2 regions of the Arthrobacter sp. KKT183 genome follow, and region 1 is predicted to be linked to the other one. Evidence: riboswitches for the same ligand, from Rfam matches in the RefSeq annotation. Region 1 holds a riboswitch; the other holds the start of a gene.
The links. Region 1 has a riboswitch for cyclic di-AMP ahead of ACZ2GY_RS16545 (LysM peptidoglycan-binding domain-containing protein). Riboswitches for the same ligand answer to the same signal wherever they lie in the genome.

Region 1 (5,510 bases):
CCAACAAATGTCCTCTGGCCTGCGTCGTAGGCAGCTCGACCGGGTCTGTACTCGTGAGCCAGTTCGCTCAGTGACACAACAATCTCCGTTCGAGAGCACTTTCTATTGGGCTTCAAAACTACAGCTCGATTGAAATCGGGGTGTTTGGACCGCCTTCACCGGACAGGCAGCGTGGGATGGGGCCGGTTCCGCGGTGGCGTAAAGGGTGTTGAGTTGGCGGTAGAGGGTTCGGGCGATGTAGCGCTTGAGGGATCTGCGGATTTCGCGGTAGCTGCGGCCTTCTTGAGTGCGTTTGGCGACGTAGTCCCGGGTTCCGGGGTCGTGGACCATCCGGGTCATGGTGATGGTGTGCAAGGCTCGGTTGAGGCGCCTATCACCGCCCCGGTTGAGCCTGTGCCGGACAGTGTTACCGCTTGAGGCTGGCAAGGGGTTCACCCCTGCTAGGGAGGCGAAGGCAGCTTCGCTGCGAACCCTTCCTGGATGCGACCAAGCTGTCATGACCGTAGCGACCGTGACAGCCCCGGTGCCCACCATCTCCAACAGCGGCGCAGCGGGGCTTTGCTGGATCAGCTCTGTCATGCGCTTCTGGTTCGCGGTCAGCTGAGTGGTCACTTCGTGAACGCGGCGCGCCAACCGAACTGCTTCCTCGCGCGCGATCGATAGTTCGATCTGCTCCTGTCGTCCCCGCCATCTGGTGATCGTGGCGATCTGGGCGGGAACCAGCGGTTTACGAGCGTCGATTCCCAGATCATGTGCCCGGAGCAAGGCGATGAGTGCATTGACATTCACTGTTCGTTCCCGGGTCAACTGATCCCGGGCTGCGCTCAAGATCCTGAGTCCGGCACGGGTTCCTTCATCCCGGCGCGGGGTTCGAAGCTGTGATTCCTCTAAGCCGATGACTGCGGTTCCGATGGCGGCGGCATCCAGCGGGTCGGATTTGCCGATCGCCCGGCGACCTCGGGCGTTCATCCGTGGAGCTTCGGCGACGTCATAGCCGGCGTCGGCTACTGCCCGGGCCAGACGTGCACCATAAGAGCCGATACCTTCAATGGCCCATAGACAGGCCATATCGCCGTCTGTCCGTCGACCTACCCAGGCAAGTGCGCGGGAAATCCCTGCCGAGGTGGTCGGGAACTGCTCGCACGCGACTTGTCGGTTGGTGCGGGCCTCGATGATGGCGTACGTGTGTGTGCGGGCGTGGCAGTCCACGCCGATGACGAACGGGCGGGTCTGCGCAACGGTAGTCAACGCGGCCACCCTCCTTCCTTTCAAATGGGCAAGACTGGTCGCATCACGACCGGCACTGGACCCGGGAAGAGTCACTTCGAGGCAATACTGTGATGAGCCACAACCGCAGGGGCTGGGCAAGCTTCTAATCAAGCCACCGACGTGGAACAGGTCAACGCCGGCCGCCCCACCCAGCGCGGACAAGTCGGGGGAAATGCACCCGCAAGGGGGCCATTTGTTTTTCGAGTCACGCGCCAGGCAGAACGACCGGCATCAACACTGCCAGCTAGTCCCAGACCAGCCGTCGTAAGACTCACAGTTGTTTTTTGCCTTGCCTGATGGTCAGCCCCCGGACGTACATGAGGGCCCACTCCCCGCGGGACGTCGCCGACCCCCACTCGCGGGTGTCATCATCGTTCATCGGCGCTAGGAATTGAAGCAGCCGGCACGGGACGGCAGTTGCTGGCCGTGTTAGAGGCCTACGCGCTGATCGTCTATGACAGGCCGAGCCACGACGCGTCTGCCCCGGCCCTGCATCGGGCCACTCATATCGATCATGCGCATCAGCACCTTGAGGCCTTCATCGCGGACCTTATCCGTGAAGACGCTCAGGAGAGTGCCGCGGACTTGGCGATGGACCCGGCGGACCTTGCCAGGTACTGCATCGAGGCCCTCAGCTCCGCCCGATCGCTCTCCTCCCGGGACGCCATCCCGAGCCTTGTTGCGGTCACGGTACGAGGAATCTATACCTGAGATCCCTTGGGTGGGCTTCATTTCAGGTGGGCTCGTTTTGATCCCGGAGAAGTTCCAGCCGGTTTGTTGCTGGACATTTGAACGCCGGGCGCAGTACTTCCACGTCCTGGGCAAAAAGAAAGAGCAGCAAGCACCCCCGTTCTAAGGTGCCTGCTGCTCTTCCACACTAGGGAAACGGCTTAGAGATTAGCCGTTGACTCGTACGTAGGACGAGCCTGCGAGGTCGGACAGTGGGTGCTTGATGGTGAGGTTTGCACCGTTCATTCCACTGCTGATTACTTCGCCGTTACCGACGTAGATGCCGATGTGACCGGGCCGGATGACCAGGTCACCGGGGGCTGGGGTCCCGACGACGGTGCCGTACTGGTAGAACTGGGTCGGCCCAAGATCGCCTACGTTGAGGCCGATGGAGCGCAGCGCAACCTCAACGAGGATGGTGCAGTCCTGGATGGAACCAAGCTGGCCGTACGCCGAGGCAACCAGAGCGGCACCGACACCACTTGAGGAAGCAGTCGGAGCTGACTGCTGGGCCGGAGTGATGCTACTTGAGGCCAGGGAGATACGGGCTTCCTGCTGGCTACCCACTGTGTAGGAAACCTGGTTCGCCGGTGCCGCTTCCGGGATGGCGGCAGGGGCTGCGGTTACCGGGGCTGCGGTTACCGGAGCATCGGTCGAGGCGGCTGCTGCGCCCGACACTGTGACCTGCTGTCCGGGGTAGATGATCGACGCGTAGGACAGGTTGTTCTGGGCGAGCAGGGTATTGAGTTCGATGCCGTAGCGGGCTGCGATGCCCCCCATGGTGTCGCCGGAAACCACGGTGTGAACCGATGCCGAGGATGCAGCCGGAACTTCCGCGACTGGGGCGGAGACCGGCGCCTGGGTGGCTGTGGTAGCTGCTTCCTGGGCGTAGGTTCCCGCTTGGGCAGGTGCCCCCACGCCAGCAACGAGACCGCCTGTTGCTGCGACGATAATGGCCGGCCGACCCAGTGCGACGGCACCGGTTTTGGTCGAGTGGGACAGTCCCTTAAGGACGATCGAGTGATTGACGGTGGCGCGGTGGCGCGCCGGAATGTTGCGTGACATGCGTGATTGCCTCTCCCATGCCTGCGGGGTGAGCTGTCGGGTTCGGATGGGAGTCACCCGGTCGTTTCTCGTCTTCCGGGACGGAAGCAGAAACGTCTTAACCCCAAGGACCATGTGATGGCCCGTAAATCTGTGGGTCCCCCGTTCCTGCCGAACGGAATTACGGACGGATCCCGGGCAGCGGCAGGACTCGGCATTCTGCACAGGAATATTCTCGGCTGGTGCCGGGAATACCTCACGAGAATACCCTCTTAGGTATGAAATGTCACGTTCAGGTAACGAATCTGATGTTCGCTCCCCATGCGCTGGCCCTCTGGCTGCAGTGTCGTGCATGATCCTTCTCCAGCGTTTTTCAGACGACGTGCGGTTTTCCAGACGACGTGGGACTGCAGTTACGGGCCCTGGCGCGTTTCGCGGGCATCCTCTTTCGGCTAACCCGACGAGTAGAAACCGGCACTGGTCACCATGCTTAGTATTCATTAGGGTGGTCGGACAGCTAGAGGAGTCGTTCGGGAGGGAACAACCATTTCGCAGCGAGCACGCGTTCGCCTACATGGCACCGTTCGAACGGTGCTGCAGGTGATGCTGGCCTTTTCGCTTTTGGTGGCATTTTCCACCTCGGCTGCTGCGGCCTTGTGCCTGCAGATGAGCCACGGGCCCGGAGGAACCATGGGCATGGCGGTGAACACTTCGCCTGTCGCGGTAGTTGGCGAAGCATCCCCTGTAGAGGCAGCTGATGGTTCCGTGGGGTCTCCGGCTACGGTTCCCTGTTGCCAACAACGTGCAGATACTTCCGAAGCGACGCCTCCTGCACACCGTGCTGTCCTCGGTGACAATCCTGCGAACTTCAGCGTTCCCGTTAGCCAGCTCCCTTTTGCTGCTCTGATGCCTCCTGCCCAGCCTGACCCAACGCTGGAAAAACTGGAGCACTTCACCCCGTCCTTGACCGCGCTATCGATCAGTCGGACATAGACCGGGCGGTCCCCTCGCGCCCCGGTTCAAGCATCCGGGCAGGCGGTAGTTCAACGCATTCTTTTCGCCGACATGTCGGCTGGACGCGGGCTTACACCTTCCCGCGACAACACTTCACCAAACAGGGCTGTATCTGTCAGCCTTCACCAATAATGGGAGAAACCAATGACACATCATGTGACGTCCATGCTCGATACCTACCCGAAGGATCTGGGAGGAGTGGACAAGGAAAAACTCGCCGCGTGCATCGAAGCCTGCTTTGAATGCGCCCAGACCTGTACCGCCTGCGCCGATGCCTGCTTGAGCGAGGACATGGTCGCCGAACTGACCAAATGCATTCGCACCAACCTGGACTGCGCGGATATCTGCGCCACGACCGGGAACGTGCTGTCCCGGCACACCGGCTACGACGCAAACCTGACCAGGGCGATCGTGGAAGCATGCCGCATCGCGTGCAAGGCCTGCGCGGATGAATGTGGGCAGCACTCCGATATGCATGATCACTGCCGGATCTGTGCTGAAGCATGCCGCCGATGCGAGAAGGCCTGTGAGGAACTGCTCGCGACCCTCAACTAGTTCAGTGAAACCGTAGCGGAGGGAGGAATCGGTGAGCAGTTCGCCGCAGAAATCGCGACGCGGGCAGGATGGACCCGAGAAAGAGTCAGACCCGCAGGGGAACCGGCACGACACCGGCCACGGAGGGCACGGAATGGGCAGGATGTACTTAAAATTCGGTGTGATCCTACTCGTCAGCCTGGGTTTGATGTGGGTGTTGTCAATGTCGATGGTCCGATCGATCGACCATTTCTATTTCAATCTGAGCAACTTCTGGATGGCCCTTGTCATGGTGTCCGCGATGGCGGTGGTCATGGTGGTGGGTATGTGGTCGATGTTCAAGAGCACCAAGGTGAACATCGCCCTGCTCGCCGGTTTCGTCCTGCTGTTCGTGGGCACGTTAGCCCTTGGGCGGACCGAGACGTTCGTCGGAAACGAGCAGTTCCTGAAGTCGATGATCCCGCACCACTCGAGGGCCATCCTCGTATGCCAGGAATCAAACATCACTGACCCGGAGATCGTGGAACTTTGCGATGCCATTGTTCAGACCCAGCAGGAGGAGATCAGTCAGATGCAATCAATCCTCGACCGGTACGCAGCTGACTGATCCGTTCCCCCACCCACCAATTCTCAAGGAGTGTAAGAAGCCTATGAAGAACATCAACAAGCGGAACGTTTCAGCCGTAGCAGCATCGGCAGTTTTGGCCGCCGGGGCGTTCACTGGTACTGGCCTGGCAGTGGCCTCACCAGCTCTGGCTGACGCGCCGGCCCAGAGTGAACAGGTCGCCAGTTACGAAGTGGATTTCCTGAAGAACATGATCGATCACCACACCATGGCGATCATGATGGGCCAGACCTGCCTGGAGAAAGCAACCCACGATGAGTTGGTGCAGCTGTGCAGTTCGATCATCGCCTCCCAG
Region 2 (5,510 bases), 670 kb from region 1:
TCCTCCTGAACGGGTGTGATCAGCGTCCACGGCGGCTCGCCGCTGAGCGCCCAGCCGTCCATCGCCGAGGACGCGTAGTGCGGGATGGGCTGCAGCGCCACGACAGGTTCAGCAAGGGTCTGGCCGAGAGCGTCCGCGAGGTTCACGGTCTGTACAGGCTTCGGAGATGCCGATTCATACGCCAGCCGCCGGGCCTCCTGCCAGCTCAACTCGTGCCCTGCACTGCTCATCGGCGGTCTTCCGACCCGGCGACGGGCGGGCACGCCGCATGGGCGGCCTGCAGCGCTGACCGCATGGCCGTTCCGCTGTCTGCCTGCCCGGTCCCGACGGCCATTCCGGCTGCATAACCGGCGATGAACGTGGTGAGCGGCGCTGCGGGTCGAACAACCGAGTGCGCCGCCTGACCGGCCAGCGCCAAAACGGCATCGACATCGACCTCGATGCCCTCAAGTTCAAACGTTTCCAGAAGCTTCTCGCTCCACTGCCTGAGCAGGCGTTCCCGATCCTCCATGGTGAACCTTCCGCTATCTGCCCGCGCCTGGCTCCTCCACCCCGAACTGCCGGGCATCGGACCACGTATCAATGTCAGTGGTTGAGCCCGCGGGAACTTCGACTGGACTCCATGTCACCCTAGCAAGGAGCGCGCGCATAGACAGATTCCTTACTTCCTGCTTTTCCACTGTGGCCAGGTCAGCCCAGCGGTACAGTGCGGCAAGCGGTTGGTCCCTGCCGCCGTCGTGAGCCAGAACCGAGGCGCCCGTTTCAGCGGCGCCTCGCATGAGTGCAGGCAGTGCGTCGCTGATCCGCGGCATGTCGCACGCAAGCACAAGCACCCAGGGCGCGGGATCGGTCATCAGATGTACGACGGCGGCGCTCACCGCCGCTGCCGGCCCCCCGAAGGGCGGGTCTTCCCGTACCAGTTCCGCCCGGGGCGGCAGATCGGGCGCCGGTCCGCCAACAACGACAAGCCGCCGGGCTTCATTCAGAGCGCTGCAGGTTCGTTCCAGAAGGGAGAATCCATCGACGATCAGGGTTGACTTGGGGACCCCTCCGAGCCTTGAGGACCTGCCTCCGGTGAGCACAACGGCGTCGTACATCAACTCGCTGGCGCCACCGACACCGGCGGCAATGCTACCGGCGCCCCGGCCGTCGCGTGTATTGCTCACGCGGCGTTGTCAGCGGGCAGGAATTCGCTCCACTGCGGCAGCGGTTTTTCCAGTTCCCGGATCTGCCAGAACGTCCCCCGGGGCGGCGTAGGCACAATTCGCAGGGACCAACCCAGCGAGGCCAGTGTCTTGTCACCCTTGGCGTTGTTGCAGCGTAGGCAGCAGGCCACCAGATTCTCCCAACTGTCCTCGCCCCCACGCGATCGCGGAACAACGTGATCAATGGTCGAGGCAGGCTTGCCGCAGTAGGCGCACAGGTGGTTGTCACGCCGGAGCACTCCACGGCGGGTCGCGACGGTGCCGCTACGGTAGGGGATCTTCACATACCTGTTGAGGAGGATGACTGATGGCCGCGACAGCACTTCGTTGGGGCCCACTACCGGGTCCTCCCCTTCTGCGACGACGCTGGCCTTGCCCGTAAGAACAAGCACGAGCGCCCGGCGGAAGGTCACGACCGCCAGTGGTTCGTATCCAGCATTCAGAACGAGAGTGCGCATGCACATTCCTCTTTGCCATCCATAGCCGCAGGATTGAATCCCTGAGGTCCCTGAAGCTACGGCGAAGGTACTTCGGATTGACAGTGCAAGAGTAAGCCGTTGCCGGGAGGATCCGTCAATCGCCACGCACGACAAAGCCCTCCGCCTGATAGGCAGAGGGCTTTGTCGAGGGAGGGTAAGGGAGATCAGCCGCCAACGCGGATGTAAACACCGCCGGAGCCGAGTTCTGCAGGTGCCACAACGGTCTGGTTGCCATTGAAACCACCGTGAACGGCCTGCCCTCCACCGATGTATACAGCGATGTGGGCTGCGCCCATGCCACCGTCAGCGTAGTAGATGAGATCGCCGGGAATAGCTTCCGCGGCGCTGACCGTGCGGCCGAGGGAGAGATAGCCGGCCGGCCATCCATGGAAGTTGATGCCGGCAGCGGCAAGGGCGTTGCTGGCGAGGCGGGTGCAGTCCTGGATTACTCCGAGCTGACCCTGCGCAGCGGCAGCAATGGTGGCCGCTACACCCGAGGAGACCTGGGGAGCTGCGGGCGCGGGCTTCTCGGCGACAGCAGCCGGTGCAGCAACAGGAGCCGCTGCCTGTATGGCGACAGCGGCCTCCGCTACGACGGCGGGTGCTGCTTCTGCGACTGTAGCTGTCTCCGCCACCGGAGCGGCTTCGATGATCTGGGCCTGCGGCTGCACAACAGGTACAGCCTCGACAACAGGGGCAGCCACAGTGGGCGCCGCCACTGCCTTGACGGCAGCCTTGTTGAAGGAGATTTTGGCATCCGCCGGGGCCTGAATCGGGGCCTTGGCGCCCTGAACCTCAAGCGTGGTGGTGACGGTGTTGCGCTCCGCGGGCAGCTCCACAGCGTTGGCCGCGACTCCGCTGGACAGAACGAGGCCCGAAGCCGCCGCGATGACGGCTGCCTGGCGACCTACACCGCCGGCGTTGTCACTGACTGCGCGGGCAATGGAGGAGAGGTGGGCTGAACGCTGCACTTCGGCGCGGTGGCGCGCTATGGCACGGGTGTTAGAGGTCATGTGTGTGCTCCAGGTATCTGTTCTTAGCTAACGCGGACGAAGCTAGAGCCAGCGAGATCGGACAGGCTGTGCAGCCCGGTATTCATACCGTTCAGGCCACCGCTGATGACCTGGCCGTTACCTACGTAGATGGCAACGTGACCTGCGGAGACAACGAGGTCACCGGGTGCAGGAGTGGAAACGACTGAGCCGAAAGCGAAGAAATCGCTCGGCGCGATGTCCCCGACCGACTTGCCGATTGAGCGCAGTGCCTTCTCAACCATGGCGGTGCAATCCTGGGCAACGCCGATCTGCGAGTAGGCCGAGCCTACGAGCGCTGCGCCGATTCCGCTGGAGGTGGGCGCCTCGACGGGAGCCGGAGCCTCAGCGGCGGGAGCCTTTACCTCAACCTCTGCCTGGGGAGCTGCCGCAACCTCGACGGCGGGCTCAACGACCGGGGCCGGAGCGGCCACAGCTGCTTCATTCTGAACTACTGCTTCAGCCTGCACTGTGACGGCTGGGGCGGGCTCAACAGCCTCGACGACCGGAGCTGCTACAGCTTCAACGGCTGCTCGCTCGAAGGTGACGGTTGCGTCAGCGGCGGCGCTGACGCTGACCGGCTGAGCTGCCACGGCACTGAGGGTCTTGACTGCCTGGGCCGAGCGCTGGGCGTCAGAAGCGCCATGAGCCGGAAGGCCTGCGGTGAGGACGAGTCCGGAAGCAGCGACGATGACTGCTGCCTGGCGTCCTACGGAACCTGCGTTCGAAGACACAGCCCTGGAAATGGCTGCGAGCGAATTTGTATGAGCCGGAACCGCACGATGGCGCCCCAGCGCAGAGCTATTTGACACGTTGAATTGCCTCTCCCTACGCCTGCGAGGTGAGCTGTCGGATTCGGATGGGAGTCACCCGGCCGCGGATCGTCTCAGATCCAGCGACTTAACCCCAAGGACTTCAAGAAGAAGCCCACAATTGGTTCCCCCGCCCCTGCCATGCGATTGTTGCGAACGGAACTCGTACAGTGGCAGAGCTAGGCGATCTGCACGAGTGCCGCCGAACCCCCTGCGATTCGGCACGAGTTAGACGGTACATCAGTTCTCTGGCTATGTCACATTCCGGTCACGGAACGGTGTGTTCATGATTACGACGCGGCCAACCGGCGCGGAAAATGACTCAGAGCCAGCCGAGCGGATCGACGTTTTTGCCGTCGACAAGGACCTCAAAATGCAGGTGGCATCCGGTTGAGGCGCCTGTGGAACCCACGCGTGCTATCGCGTCGCCACGCTCCACAACCTGGCCCACCGCCACGTCCATGGCCGACAGGTGGTTGTAGGTGGTTTCCAGTCCGTTGGCATGCTTGATCACCACACGGTTGCCGCCCCCGTATGCGTGCCAGCCTGCAAACGTGACGGTGCCGGCCGCAGCCGCCAAGACGGAGGTCCCGCAGGCTTCGCTCATGTCCTGTCCGGTGTGGAGTTCCCCTGCACCGGTGATTGGGCTGATCCTGGCTCCGAAAGCGGAGCTCATCACCATACGGTCCAAGGGTGCTGAGAGAGAGCCCTTGGCCTCCGCAGTCACGATGTCTCCACCGGATGCGGAAACGATCTCGGCAAGCTTCGCATCGGGATCGAAGGTGCTGTGCAGTGCCGCGCGGTCAAATGAGACATCCGCACCGGCGGCAGCCTGCACTGGCTGCAGTTCTTCCTGCTCAGCTGCAGCAGCCACGGTTTGCGCTTCAGCGGGCACCACTGCGGCGGTGGTGGGCAGCGCAACCGTGAGCACCATGCCAGAGGCAGCGGCCGCAATGGCAACCTTCTGGCTGAGTCCGGCGAAGGAAACGTCGCGGCGAGTGCTGGCTGCGCGGCGTCGTCGTTCGGTGCGTTGGGCATCACGGGGGCGTAAGGAAACTACCGGGGCTACCGTTCCGGTGCGGGCTTCACGGCGGGGCAGCGGATTATCCGGGCAGGTGGAAACCGGCGCCGGGAAAGCGTTGATTTCAGTGCACACCGGGCTGGACGGCGCTGCTGCTTTGTCCGCAGCCTGACGTGCCAAGCGCTCAGCTCGTTCCCGCCTATGCGCATCGCGTGGCCGCGCTTCAGCGACCGGGGTGCTCGCACGGCGGCGCCCCGAAGCAGTGTTCGACAAGGAGACCCTTTCTCATTTTTTGCCTGCGAAGTTAGCTGTCGGATTCGAGTATGAGAAAACTCGGTTCAGATCCCTGCGGTGTGGCAGCATCCGAACTTCACCCCAAGGCCATGGCATGCCATGACCGGTTGTGGGTCCTCCGCCCCTGTCCATCTGTGTAACACTGCGTTCGCTGACAGGGTTAGGCAGGCGAACCAGGTAACGCTGGAGTATCAGCGCCAGGAACCAACTATAGCCGTGAGCGCCGGAAAGTAATCATTTCGTAACCATGCTGTGGATATCCTTCGGGAATCCAGAGCCTTCCAGGTCCGGCGCCTCAGAACTGCGGCTGAACCGCCACAAAAACATGCGAAGCAACTTCCGGCGGCAACTCCAGCGCACCCTCCACGCCGGGCACCCGAACGGACACGTAGTCTCCCACTGCCTGTAGGGTCATCTGCGCTCCGGGACGCAGACCGCCTTCGTCCAGTTGGGTCAGCAGTTCGGGATCCACCTGAATGGGTTCGGCCAGCCGGACAAGGGTCACAATCGAACCCGCAGTGTAGTTTGCCATCGTGTCCGTAAGCGTGCGCACGCCCAAGGTGAACGCTTCCGACGGGGTACCGCCCAGGGCCTCAAGGCCAGGGATGGGATTGCCGTAGGGTGATTCGGTCGGCTGGCCCAGCAGCTCATACAGGCGCCGCTCAACC

Region 2: it holds a riboswitch for cyclic di-AMP, as region 1 does, so the genes downstream of both, ACZ2GY_RS02555 (NlpC/P60 family protein) here and ACZ2GY_RS16545 (LysM peptidoglycan-binding domain-containing protein) in region 1, are expected to answer to the same signal.

What each region holds. Positions count from the first base shown of each region.
Region 1 covers NZ_CM145770.1:3,501,601-3,507,110, forward strand. Annotated here, with positions in the region: partial or broken gene ACZ2GY_RS16535 (IS110 family RNA-guided transposase) at 205-1,248, opposite strand; gene ACZ2GY_RS16540 (hypothetical protein) at 1,696-1,980, shown strand; gene ACZ2GY_RS16545 (LysM peptidoglycan-binding domain-containing protein) at 2,167-3,063, opposite strand; cyclic di-AMP (ydaO/yuaA leader) riboswitch at 3,067-3,268, opposite strand; gene ACZ2GY_RS16550 (four-helix bundle copper-binding protein) at 4,201-4,611, shown strand; gene ACZ2GY_RS16555 (DUF305 domain-containing protein) at 4,814-5,197, shown strand; gene ACZ2GY_RS16560 (DUF305 domain-containing protein) at 5,241-5,510, shown strand, end outside.
Region 2 covers NZ_CM145770.1:513,023-518,532, reverse strand. Annotated here, with positions in the region: gene ACZ2GY_RS02580 (molybdopterin molybdotransferase MoeA) at 1-230, opposite strand, end outside; gene ACZ2GY_RS02575 (DUF6457 domain-containing protein) at 227-511, opposite strand; gene mobA (molybdenum cofactor guanylyltransferase) at 525-1,166, opposite strand; gene ACZ2GY_RS02565 (HNH endonuclease) at 1,163-1,663, opposite strand; gene ACZ2GY_RS02560 (NlpC/P60 family protein) at 1,849-2,697, opposite strand; gene ACZ2GY_RS02555 (NlpC/P60 family protein) at 2,721-3,527, opposite strand; cyclic di-AMP (ydaO/yuaA leader) riboswitch at 3,533-3,692, opposite strand; gene ACZ2GY_RS02550 (M23 family metallopeptidase) at 3,850-4,728, opposite strand; cyclic di-AMP (ydaO/yuaA leader) riboswitch at 4,826-5,019, opposite strand; gene ACZ2GY_RS02545 (metal-dependent transcriptional regulator) at 5,138-5,510, opposite strand, start outside.